DNA from 2 places in the Arthrobacter sp. LFS091 genome. Region 1 is predicted to be linked to the other one. Evidence: predicted binding sites of a transcription regulator. Region 1 holds the regulator's gene; the other holds the start of a gene.
The links. Region 1 encodes Rex, which represses fermentation and respiration genes when NADH is low (regulators of the CRP and FNR family bind a similar motif). Its sites were predicted from a motif close to CTTGTGAANNNNTTCACAAG; they were not measured.

Region 1 (6,128 bases):
CGCAATAAGAAGTAGAGATACTTCATCAAGCGTGAATGCCCGTTGCCTTTCGAGGTGGCGGGCATTTTTGCGCCCCGGACGCTCGCTCACGTCCCGCCTGTTTCCCCTAGACGCTCTCTCACGTTCCGGCTGTTTCCCCTGGACGCTCGCTCACGTCCCGCCTGTTTCCTCCCGGACCCTCTCTCACGCGTGAGGCCGCGCGAAGCCCGCCCGGACCGATGGGTCTACCCAGCCGTTTCTTAGGGCTCTTTTGATCTGGCGGGTGGCATTCGCGAAGTTGTCCGCGAGGTCCGACTTACCGAAGATGAGCACCGTCCACCCCGCTGCCTCGAATGCCTTGTCCCTTCGCCGATCACTGAGGATCTGTTCCTGCGCGAGGTGATGACCGCCGTCGTACTGGATAGCGACCCGACGCTCGCGGTAGCCGAGGTCGGCTGAAGGCGAGAAAGGATCGTTGACGTAGAGCCGCACCTGTAGTTCCGGGTCGGGAAGCCCAGCATCGAACATAGCCAGACGGAGCGCAGTCTCCGGCGCCGAGTCGGCACCGACCCGCATCAGATCCAGTGCTTCCCTCGCACGGACAACGCCCTGCAGGTTCTTGTGGCGATCCACCATGGTGCGTAGTTCGTGGATGGTCGTGAACGGCGCGTCCCTTTGCTCAAATTCGGGCCTGGGGATGCGAATGAGTTCGTCGCCAACGCTGACCAGTTCATTCAGCGGAAGCGTTCGGGCCAAGTCCAACCAGGTCCTGGAGCGTGTACTGATCCACATGCCGTGACTGAGCTCTATTTCGCCTTCCGAGACCACAACTGTGTGGCCGGTAACGCCTTTTCGCCGCACCGCAGGCAGATTCCGCGGCTTGCTCAGATGCAGCTCATTGGAATCTGACAGCCAAGGTGGGAGTGAAAATCCGTGGATCTTGGCGGCAGTGACATGTGAGATCCAAGCGCCAGGGCTCACGGCCGAGAGCGAGCGAGCAGCCGATTCCAGATCAAAGGCCCAGTCCTTCGGCCGGTATATGCCCTTGCTCACAGCCTCGATACTGACGCGTTTCCAGAGCTGTGGATGGGCGAGGCCGGCGGCCTTGGCCTCCGAAAGTGTAAACGGGGCGGATGCCAGCTTGGAGGGCACGGGTATGGGAATCTGCATACCGGCATTCTGACCCAGATCCCGCTGGAGCTGCAGAAGTTATCCACAGGGACGGGGACCACGTCCTGGGGATGTGAGCGAGGGTTAGTTTGAAGGGGGTGGGATGTGAGCGTGGGTTGGCCTGAAGGGGGTGGGATGTGAGCGAGGGTTGGTTTGAAGGGGGTGGGATGTGAGCGAGGGTTGGTTTGAAAGGGGTGGGATGTGAGCGAGGATCAGATGCGGGGGCCGCGGAACCTGGAGAAGCCCCGCCACAAACCATAGATCGCGCCGCCCACCGTAGCTGCTTTGAGCCCGAGAGTTGCGGCACGGCGGCCGGAGCGGAAGTCGTAGACGGGCCAATTGTTGTCGCGGGCGTGCCGACGCAGCTTCGCGTCGGGGTTAATGACGACGGGGTGCCCCACCATGGTCAGCAGCGGGATGTCGTTGGCAGAATCGCTGTACGCCCAGCAGTGGTCCAGGTCCAAACCCTCGCGGTCGGCGACCAGCTGGACCGCGACTGCTTTAGCGGGTCCGTGCAGGATGTCGCCCACGAGCTTCCCCGTGTACATGCCGTCGTGCACTTCGCCGACAGTACCCAGCGCGCCCGTCAAGCCCAAGCGGGTTGAGATTACGGTGGCCACCTCGATCGGCGTTGCCGTTACCAGCCAGACTTTGCGGCCCACTCTGAGGTGCTGTTCAGCCAGAGCCTTGGTTCCCGGCCAGATCCGCGACTCGATCATCTCGTCGTAGACCTCTTCGCCCAAGGCTTTAATGTCATCAACAGTGATGCCTGCCGCAAGAGTGAGTGCGGAATCCCTTACTGCGTGAACGTCTTCCATGTTCTCGCCGCGCAGCACGAACTTGAACTGCTTCCAAGCAAAACCAGCAGCCTGCGGCAAGGTGAACGCCTTGCGTTCATACATCTTTCGGGCCACATGGAAGAGGCTGGCACCCTTCATCAACGTGTTGTCGACGTCGAAGAAAGCAGCTTCGCCGGTGTGCTTCTGCGCTTTGGCAGCTGCGGCGACAGCGGCGTTCTTCTCCTCGGGCATGACTTGAGTCTAGTCAATCACTGGTACACCTCGCTGTTGGCGCACTGGCACACGCTCCGGTGGGGTGGGATGTGAGTGAGGGTTGGGTTGAAGGGGGTGGGATGTGAGTGAGGGTTGGTGGGGAGGTTACCGTTATCCCATGGCTACTCCCGACGTCGTCCTCCTCACCAAAGCTGACTGCCACCTCTGCACGGAGGCGCGTGCCGCCGTCGAGCGTGTCACCGCAAGCCTCGGCCTGGAGTGGAAAGAACAGAGTATCGACGGCGATCCGCAGCTGCGGGAGCGCTTCGCGGAGGAGATTCCCGTGGTCCTTGTTGACGGTGTGCAGCGGGATTTTTGGAAGATCGACGAGGAACGGCTGACCCGTACCTTGAAGAAAGCCCTGGAGGGCTGAGGGTGCCGTTACCCGTAAGTAATCGCTTTGGTTGAGCCCGCCCGGGGGTCATAGAGTGGAACAACAAAGCGATGCAATGGAGAATACCGTGACTGCGCTGGAACCGTCCGCGGAAGCAACTTCCGAGGACAACGAACCTGCCGCCAAGCAGATCCCACCCGCGGCTGTGGCCCGGATGACTCTCTATTTGCGTGCGCTCAACTCTTTGCTGGCAGAAGGCGTGGAGCGGGTTTCATCCGAAGCCCTCGCCGAAGCCTCCGGCGTGAGTTCATCCACTCTTCGCAAAGACCTCTCCTACGTCGGCTCGTATGGCACCCGCGGCGTGGGCTACGAGGTCCAATACTTGAGCCGTCACATCGCCGCGGCCTTGGGTTTGACCCATGACTGGAAGGTCGCGATCGTCGGTGCCGGTAACCTCGGCAAGGCGTTGGCCCGGTACGGCGGCTTCGAGTCCAGGGGTTTCGACGTTGTCGCTATCTTTGACGCCGACCCTATGGTGATCGGCAACGAGGTGGGCTGGTTGCGGGTCAGCGACTCAGCCGAGTTGGAGCGGGTGCTGGAGCGTACGCACACGAACATGGTGGTGCTCGCGTTGCCGGCCACAGTGGCGCAGGCAGTCTGCGACCGCGTGATCGCCGCTGGAATCCGAAGCATCCTCAGTTTCGCTCCGGTGCTGCTGCAGGTCCCGCCGCACGTCAACCTCCGCAAGGTGGACATGGCCACGGAGCTTCAAATCCTGGCTTACCACGCACAACGGGCGCAGACACCGGGCCAGGCTGTTTAGCCTTCGCCGGGTCTACGCCCGCTGGGTTGCCTTTTGAAGGGCCCGCCGGTTTAGCGGCCGTACGGAGTCTGGTACGGGTTGCCGAACGGCTGGGGCTTCCGGAAATAAGGAGCCGACGCCGGCAGGTACAGCATGACGATTGCTGCCACACCCAGCAGGATCACCACGAGCTGCAGCACGCCGTAGGTGGGGCCGAACTGGAAGAGGCTGGTCAGGCCGAGGACTGAGATGGCGGCGAATACGGTGCCCAGGATCCTTGCCCAGTTCTTGCCCTTACGGACGTTGAAGCCCACCAGCGCGTAGAGGCCCAGGGAGATGATGGCGCCAACGATGGCGCTCACGGAGATGACGCCCCGCATACCCTCCATGGAGCCTGCGGGAAGGTCGGTGCCCTGCTGCGCAGCCTGCTGGTTCATGGCGTTGATGAAGGCGTCAGCACCGGTGGTGGCAAGGAGCAGCGAGCTGATGGCTGAGAGGACGCCGGCTGCGATGATCATCCAGAAGGCGTAGTTGACCATCGGCGGAACCGTAGTGGGGCCGGGCTGCTGGCTCGGCCAGTTGGTGTCCTGGCCATACTGGGGCGCGGACGGGGCTTGGCCGTACGGGGAGGCCTGCTGGCCATACTGGGGCGACTGCTGCCCGTACTGCGGCGCGGCGGGCGGGGACTGCTGCCCGTACTGCGGTGCAGAAGGCGGGGACTGTTGGCCGTACTGCGGTGCCTGCTGCCCGTACTGCGGTGCAGAAGGCGGGGACTGCTGGCCGTACTGAGGTGCGGACGGCTGAGAGCTGGCCTGCTCAGGCTGGTTGGCGTCACCCGGGTTCGACGGCGGGTAGGGAGGGTTGCTCATGGCATTCCTTTGCTTGTTCGACTGCTGGTTCGGCCGCCGGGATCAGCAAAATGACCCTGCCCCCAGCGTGGTTCTGTTTCCACCGTACATCCCGGGTCTGACGCTATAGCCAAACACACGCAGGAATTCCATGGCTACGGCGAAAATCATCATGTGGGCTTACGCCTTCATGATGAAGGCCGCGGGAATCCGGAGGGATTACACCGCGGCCTTCACGTCGGTAGAGCCCGACGACGTAACTGGCGTGGACGCTAGACCTGGCCCTTGACTGCCTTGAACCAGAGCTGCGAGTTGGGCAGCCACATCAAGACGACGGCGACTGCGCTGACCAGGAAGCCGAACCAGTTACCGCCCAGGCCCATGCCGGAACCTCCACCGTTGGCCGCTCCGAAGATGGCGAGCAACAGTGAAACGGCGGCCACGATGGTCAAGGCGAGCCGCGCCCACTCCTTGCCTTCCTTCATCTTCATGGCAAGGATTACTTGGGCAGCTGCAACAGCGAGGGCCAGCAGGAGCAGGACCAGTGCGATCGCGGCGAACGCCGGTGCAAAAGCGAAAGCTGCGATGACGGCGAAGAATCCGATGAGTCCAAACAGCAGGCCCAGGAGTCCGGAGATCACCCAGATGAAGTAGGAAACCTTCAACTCCGTGGGAAGGCCCTGCGTCTTGAACATTCCCGAGAAGCCGCCCTGCGGCATGACGTCGTTGAAATTGCGTGGGCCGTCGGTGGGCATTTCGAAGTGGAACCCGGGCTGGGCGGCACCGGGCTGCGCCGGGCCAGGTTGGGACGCTCCGGGCTGGGAGTATTGCCCCGGTTGGGATGGGGGCTGGTAGCCCTGGGGTGGTTGGTAGGCCTGCGGTGGCTGGTAACCCGCAGGAGGAACATTGCCGGGCTGCGGAGGCTGTGAGCCGGGCTGCTGTGGCTGAGGTGCTTCGTCTGGGGTACTCATGGCATCACTTTAGACCGGTGGTTGAAGGATGCATAGGAAATTCGGAGCCAACTCGCAGCTAATCAGGGGGTATCTGCCGAATAATTGGCGGGTGATCTTCGAGACAGCCAAACGGCGCCCCCGCAGCGTGATGCTGAGGAGGCGCCATCGTGGGGGTCCCGCTATGAATCCCGCCCTTGAGAGTCACACCCGGCGTTGTGCCGCGGGGGTTACGGACAAGGGAAGGATCCGCGCAGGGTACAGGCTGGACTTAGGCGGCAGCCGGTGCGATGAACGCGAGTTCCAGGTTGATGACTACCTTGTCGCTGACCAGGACGCCACCGGCTTCGAGGACTGCGTTCCAGGTGAGGCCGAATTCCTTGCGGCTGATGGTGGTTTCGCCGGAAACGCCTGCGCGGGTGTTGCCGAACGGATCGACGGCCACACCGTTGAACTCGGTCTCGATGGAAACTTCCTTGGTCACGCCCTTGATTGTGAGATCGCCCACGAGGTCGAAGCTGTTTCCGTTGGCCTTGACGTGGCGGGAAACGAATGTGATTTCCGGGAACTTCTCGACATCGAAGAAGTCTTCGCCCTTGACGTGGCCATCGCGGTTGACGTCGCCGGAGTCGAAGCTGGCGGTCTGGATGGTGGCGTTGACCTTGGAGTCGGCCAGGGTTTCGCCAACTTCGAGAGTGGCGGAAGCATCCTTGAACTGGCCGCGGACCTTGCTGATGCCTGCGTGGCGGACGGTGAAGCCGATTTCGCTGTGCGAAGCGTCGAGGGTCCAGGTGCCGGTGGTGACGGAAGCGGGAAGGGTCATCATGGTGTTGCTCCTATGGGTAGTGGAAGGTACTGCGTGCTTGCCCGGCTGAACTCATTGCTTGAAGCGTCAACCGAGCTTCGTGTCTAGTATAAACATGCATATGCATCTTTTATTCCAACTCCACGGAACATTTCTGTAAAACTTTGAGTTCTACTAGCGGTAGAAGA
Region 2 (6,128 bases), on a different contig from region 1:
CCTTGGAAGTCATCGATGAAGCCATCGAATGGGGTGCCGAACTGCTGATTACGCACCACCCCCTACTGCTCAAAGGCGTGAATTCCGTAGCGGCCACGTCAGCCAAGGGCCTGGCTATCCATCGCCTCATCGAGGCCGGGACGGGACTGCTGACTGTTCATACCAACGGTGACTCAGCCGTTGGAGGGGTGTCCGACGTTCTGGCAGACGCCTTCGGCCTGGAGAACGTCACGCCCCTGACTCCGGCCAGCAATGGACTGCCCGAAGAGGGGATCGGCAGGGTGGGTGATCTTCCTGACCTGGAAACCCTCGGTGATTTTGCAGCCCGTGTCTTTGAAATGCTCCCCGCAGTGGCCGGTGGCGTGAGGGTTGCCGGCGATAAGGACGGCCTGGTGCGCAGGGTGGCGGTATGCGGCGGCGCAGGCGATAGTTTGCTTCCCGCTGTCCGCGCCAGCCAGGCAGATGTGTACGTGACTGCGGACATGCGCCACCATCCGGCCTCCGAGGCCCGTGAGGGCGCCACGAACGGTCGTCCCTACTTGATAGACGTTTCACATTTCGCCAGCGAATGGCTGTGGCTCCCTGCCGCGGCCGAGGCCTTGGGGAACGTGCTCGCAGACCAGGGTTTCGACGTCGAGATCCGTGTCAGCAGCACCAATAGCGATCCCTGGGACTTCATACTGACTCCCGGCGGGGACTAGAGTCTAGAAAGATATGGGCAGCCCCGACAGATAGGGGGTGTCATGCCGCTCCTGATCTCCGGGACCGGCAGTGACAAGCGGAGGTAAGCGTGGCGAAAGCAGCACCGGCAGAACAATACAAATTGCTTGAACTGCAGGGGCTCGATGCCAAGCTCAAGTCGTTGGCCGGCCGTCGCCGCGTCCTGGAGACGGATCCACGCATCACCGACCTCACCGACGCCCTGAACGTGGCCAACGGTGAACTGGGAGCGGCCAAGGTCGCCGTGCACGATGCCGAGGCGGAATTGCGTCGGGCCGAGGCTGATGTGGAACAGGTGGCTACGCGCATCGAACGCGACGAAGCCAGGCTCAACAGCGGTACGGGCCTGTCCAAGGACCTGGTGGCGCTTCAGAGCGACATTGCCTCGCTGAACAAGCGCCGCTCCGACCTTGAGGACGTCGAGCTGGAGATCCTTGAGCGCTTGGACACCCTTCGCGAACGCCAGACCGCCCAGCAGGCGATCGTTGATGACATTCAAGGTTCCTTTGGCAGCATCCGCGCGGAGCTCGATGAGGCCATAGCCGAAATTGCCGCCGAAGAGACCGTCGTTCGTGGACAGCGGGCCGCTTTTGCAGAGTCCCTGGACGCCGGGCTCCTGGCAATCTACGAGAAGACCATTGCCAAGCGGGGAGTGGGCGCCGCTCGGTTGTTCCATGGCAAATCCGAAGGGTCCGGCATGATGCTCAGCCCGGGGGACCTCGCGGAAGTCAAGGCTGCTGCAGAGGACGACATTGTCTTCTGCCCGGACTCGGGAGTAATCCTGGTCCGTTCGGCAGAGTGGAACTAGGCCGGACCGACCCTAGTTGGGCCCAACTTGGCCAGCCAGGATGATGTTGAGTGCGTGCGGCTTGCGGGCCGTGCCCTCCACCAATTCCGTGATCCACATTTCGCTGGCTGCCTTGGCCAGTTGTGCCGGCGTGGCCGGCGCCTTGCCGCGCCGTGTCAGAAGGTGCCGGGCCAGTTCACCCCGGGTGTGCTTGGCGAAGTGGCTGACCACCGTCCGTTTGCCGTTTGCCTCACTGAAAACGTTGACGTTTACTGTCTGGGCGGCGGGGGGAGCCCAGGCAGCCGCGTAGGTGCTCGACCGGCAATCCACCACCAGTTCGCCTTCAGCCCGTTTGGCGAGGACGGCGTTAAGCTGCGGCTTCCAGTAGGAGGCGAGGCGTCCGACGTCGGGCAGTGCAGTTCCCATGGACAGCCGATAGGCGGGCACTTGGTCCCCAAAACCGATGGCGCCCCACAAAGCGGAGATCACCAGGATGGATTCGGTGGCTTTGCGCCGTTGGGTTGCGGTCATGCTCTTATAGCCCAAGGCGTCGTAAAGAACGCCGGAATACACCTGGTGCGCCGGGGCAGCCGGTTCGGCATGCAGCCGGGTATTACGTTCGACGTCGTCGCGCAAGGAAGCGCCGACGCCCAGCAGCGCAAGGGCATCCTCATGCGCGCTCACGGTCCCCAAGGACTCAAGAACCGTGGCGCGGTACTGGTTCAACTCGGGGAAACTCAGCGACTCCCAATTGATCGCGGGACCTTTGGTGGCAGGGGTCTTGCCTTCGGAAGGCGGAAGCAGAATCAGCACCAGTCGATATTACGCCGGACTTTCCAAGCTCCCGACGCCGGTAGACTTTATGGCGGATGGGTCGACCAGGCGGTCGCGCGTCACGAAAGTGGCTCGAGGAACGTCCGGGCTCCGCAGGGCAGGGTGGTGGGTAACGCCCACTCGGGGTAACCCGCAGGCCAGTGCCACAGAGAACAGACCGCCTGCGCCCGGTGATGCTTGCATCATGGGGCAGCAGGTAAGGGTGAAACGGTGGTGTAAGAGACCACCAGCTCCCTGGGTGACCGGGGAGGCTAGGTAAACCCCACCCGGAGCAAGGCCAGACAGGACACGTTTGAGGGCTGCCCGCCCGAGTGTCCGGGTAGGCTGCTGGAGGGCGTCGGCAACGGCGTTCGTAGATGGATGGCCGCTACTCACTTTCCGGTAACGGAAGTGATGACAGAACCCGGCGTATCGGTCGACCCATCCATTTATGACCAGCGCAAACACTGCGTGTGAGTGATTTCACGCCTCCGAAAGTCCTGCGCCCGGTCCTTCCGCCCTAGAATAGGTACTGAACGTAGATGTTCTGCCGCCGGGACTGCGTTCGCAGCCGGCGGATTTTCTTTGCTCTCGTTCAAGGCGCTGTGGGTGGACCGAAGCCCGCCGGCGCATGTGCCGCAGGACTACTCCGGGCGGCCGCTGCCATCTGCATACGAGGACGTATGTGGTTGACCCAAGGAAGGTAGTTCTGTGAGCCAGACGTCAGATTCTTGTCTTGATAAGTGGATGGGCCGGGAGGCTCTCGCCGAGGCCATGATTCCGGTGATCGGCCGGTTGTACCGGGAAAACAACGTGGTCACCAGCATCCACGGCCGGAGCTTGATCAACAAGTCCACCATGAACATCCTGAAGGCCCACCGCTTCGCGCGCCGGATGAGCAACCACGAGCTCCTGCTCGAAGAAACCGCACCCCTGCTCAACGCTTTGTCCGAGTTGGAGCTGGGTGCTGCTGCGATCGACATTGCGCGTCTGACGGAGAAGTACCGGGCTGAAGGCAATGGCGCCTCCCTGGACGAGTACTTGCGTGCGGAACTTGCCGACGTCGTTGGCAAGCGCGGCGCTGATGACCGCACCAGCACCGACGTCGTCCTTTACGGCTTCGGCCGGATCGGCCGCCTGCTGGCGCGCCTTCTCATCGAAAAGGCCGGTGGGGGCCACGGTCTCCGACTCCGTGCGATCGTTGTTCGCAAGGGCGCTGAGAACGACCTCGTCAAGCGCGCAAGCCTGCTGCGCCGCGATTCCGTCCACGGATCCTTCGAGGGCACCATCCGCGTGGACGAGGAAGCCAACACCATCACGGCCAACGGCGTCCAGGTCCAGGTGATCTACTCGGACAACCCCGCCACGGTGGACTACACCGCGTACGGCATCAAGGATGCCCTGGTCGTGGACAACACCGGCCGCTGGCGCGACGCCGAAGGCCTCTCCCAGCACCTGCAGAGCAAGGGCGTCGCCCGCGTACTGCTCACGGCTCCGGGCAAGGGCGAGCTCAAGAACATCGTCCACGGCATCAACCACCGGGACATTAACGACGACGACAAAATTGTCACCGCGGCGTCCTGCACCACCAACGCCATCACCCCGGTGCTGAAGGCCATCAACGACAAGTTCGGCATCATCCACGGCCACGTGGAAACCGTCCACTCGTTCACGAACGACCAGAACCTGATCGATAACTTCCATAAGGGCGATCGCCGCGGACGCTCTGCTGCGCTGAACATGGTCATCACCGAAACCGGTGCTGCCAAGGCTGTGGCCAAGGCGCTGCCCGAACTGCAGGGCAAGCTCACAGGTAACGCCATCCGCGTTCCCACCCCGGACGTTTCCATGGCCATCCTCAACCTGAACCTTGAGAACGGCACGACGCGCGACGAGGTCAACGACTTCCTCCGTGAGATGTCCCTGCACTCGGACCTTCGCAAGCAGATCGACTACATCGACTCGCCCGACGTCGTTTCCACGGACTTCGTCGGCTCCCGCCGCGCCGGCATTGTTGATGGCCTTGCCACCATCTCGAACGACAAGAACCTGGTTCTCTACGTCTGGTACGACAACGAATTCGGCTACTCATGCCAGGTTGTCCGCGTCATGGAGGAAATGGCCGGAGTCAACCCGCCGTCATTCCCCGCCAAGGACGTGATTGCTCCCATCGCGTTGCTGGAAACGGCTGACGCTTAAGCAACCAAAACTATTTAGGGGTTTCCCGGCTGTGTCACTGGCCACAGCCGGGAAACCTGATCAAAATGGGCTCATGGACAACGAATCAACCCTTGAGCACGAAACCACTCTCGAACACGCGCTGGACGTTGCGCGGGCCAACCATAAGCAGGCCCAAAAACTCCTCGATCAGGCAGTCGCAGCCAATGCCGCCGGTGACGTCCCGGATCAGCGCGTTGAACAGCTGCGCGCATTGCTCGAAGTAGCAACCGAAGACCTTCAGCGCGTGATGCGGGAGCAATAGAGCCCCACATCAGCGTCGTCACGGTGTGACTTCTCCTCCACACTGTGGATATTGCTCTGGCTGTCGGGGCCTTGTCCTACGCTCGTAGGACATTGCCTGCCCCCACTGGACGGAGTCCCTTGAGCATCACCTGGTCAGCCTACAAACGCGCCCGGCGCAGGTCGCGTCACGCCTGGGTCATTCTGGGTTTCGCAGCAACAGCACTGGTGGCGGGCTTGGCCTGGTTCTTCACCACCGGCCAGTTTGGCGTCGCCGATCCCTGGGCAGCGGGCCCCAGCGAGGCGCCCGTCTTCGACGCGACATTCATGAAACCGGTCAAGGGCGCAGCTCCCGTTGTTGCCGAAAGTGCAAGCACGGCCTTGGAGCGGCTTCCTGTGAAAGGCAGGGCACCGAAGTCTGACTATGACAGGGCAGCTTTCGGCCAGGCTTGGGCGGACGTGGACCACAATGGATGCGACACCAGGAACGACATCCTGCACAGGGATCTTACGGACGTTGAATTCACGGCCGGCTCCTCCTGCAAGGTTGCCGGGGGAGTCTTCGAGGAACCCTACACGGGTGCCCACGTGACGTTCCGAAGGGGTCAGGACACCAGCGCGGCAGTCCAGATCGACCACGTCGTGGCCCTGGCCGATGCCTGGCAGAAAGGTGCCCAGGAACTCACAGCACAGCAGCGGCAAACGTTGGCCAACGATCCCCTGAACCTCATCGCAGCTGATGGTCCGGCGAACGTCAAGAAAGGAGCCGGCGACGCCGCGACCTGGCTACCGGCTAACAAGAACTTCCGGTGCCACTACATAGCGCGTCAAATTTCGGTGAAGACTGCCTACAGGCTCTGGGTCACTGCGGCCGAAAAGGACGCGATGAAGCGGGTACTCTCCGGATGCCCTGAGCAACCAACCATCTACAACGCCAGGTGACCATGCCCCAGTTGCCAGGTGCCGCCGTCGTCGATCCTTTCCAGCACGACGCGCTGGAGTGACGTTTCGCGGGGAAGCTTGTCCAGGTCCTGCAGGCCACGCTGGCGGAACGTAAAGTACACGGCGTCCGTGGGTGCATCCGTGCAGCGGTCCAGCGTGAAACGCCGTGCGAAGGAAGCTATGTTGCTGTCCGGAAGCCGCTCTAACAGGTAGGGATCAAGCATCCACGAGTCACACGTGGCAGTGTCGGCCGGTTTGTCCGGAAAATACCGGGGGAAAAAGCCCCCCGCCTCGGTGAAACTGGCGTCAACCAGGGCGGGGGACAGGCCCCCGTCTTCAGGAATGTGAACGCCAAGCTCCCACCCGGAACCACGCTGTTGTTCTGCGACATCGGAATTCCTGACCA

Region 2: ACNQOP_RS02705 (glyceraldehyde-3-phosphate dehydrogenase) is a predicted target of Rex. The motif match lies at 2,791-2,810, and genes of this name have one in related genera.

Annotation. Positions count from the first base shown of each region.
Region 1 is NZ_JBFPFP010000009.1:104,018-110,145, forward strand. Features, by position in the region: gene ACNQOP_RS17540 (30S ribosomal protein bS22) at 1-15, shown strand, start outside; gene ACNQOP_RS17545 (DUF559 domain-containing protein) at 184-1,149, opposite strand; gene ACNQOP_RS17550 (HAD family hydrolase) at 1,362-2,180, opposite strand; gene ACNQOP_RS17555 (glutaredoxin family protein) at 2,320-2,574, shown strand; gene ACNQOP_RS17560 (redox-sensing transcriptional repressor Rex) at 2,651-3,358, shown strand; gene ACNQOP_RS17565 (hypothetical protein) at 3,409-4,206, opposite strand; gene ACNQOP_RS17570 (hypothetical protein) at 4,337-4,474, shown strand; gene ACNQOP_RS17575 (hypothetical protein) at 4,458-5,156, opposite strand; gene ACNQOP_RS17580 (YceI family protein) at 5,407-5,958, opposite strand.
Region 2 is NZ_JBFPFP010000001.1:575,928-582,055, reverse strand. Features, by position in the region: gene ACNQOP_RS02725 (Nif3-like dinuclear metal center hexameric protein) at 1-701, shown strand, start outside; gene ACNQOP_RS02720 (zinc ribbon domain-containing protein) at 791-1,528, shown strand; gene ACNQOP_RS02715 (YaaA family protein) at 1,541-2,320, opposite strand; RNA gene rnpB (RNase P RNA component class A) at 2,378-2,768, shown strand; gene ACNQOP_RS02705 (glyceraldehyde-3-phosphate dehydrogenase) at 3,032-4,519, shown strand; gene ACNQOP_RS02700 (hypothetical protein) at 4,593-4,802, shown strand; gene ACNQOP_RS02695 (HNH endonuclease family protein) at 4,922-5,722, shown strand; gene ACNQOP_RS02690 (acyltransferase domain-containing protein) at 5,707-6,128, opposite strand, start outside.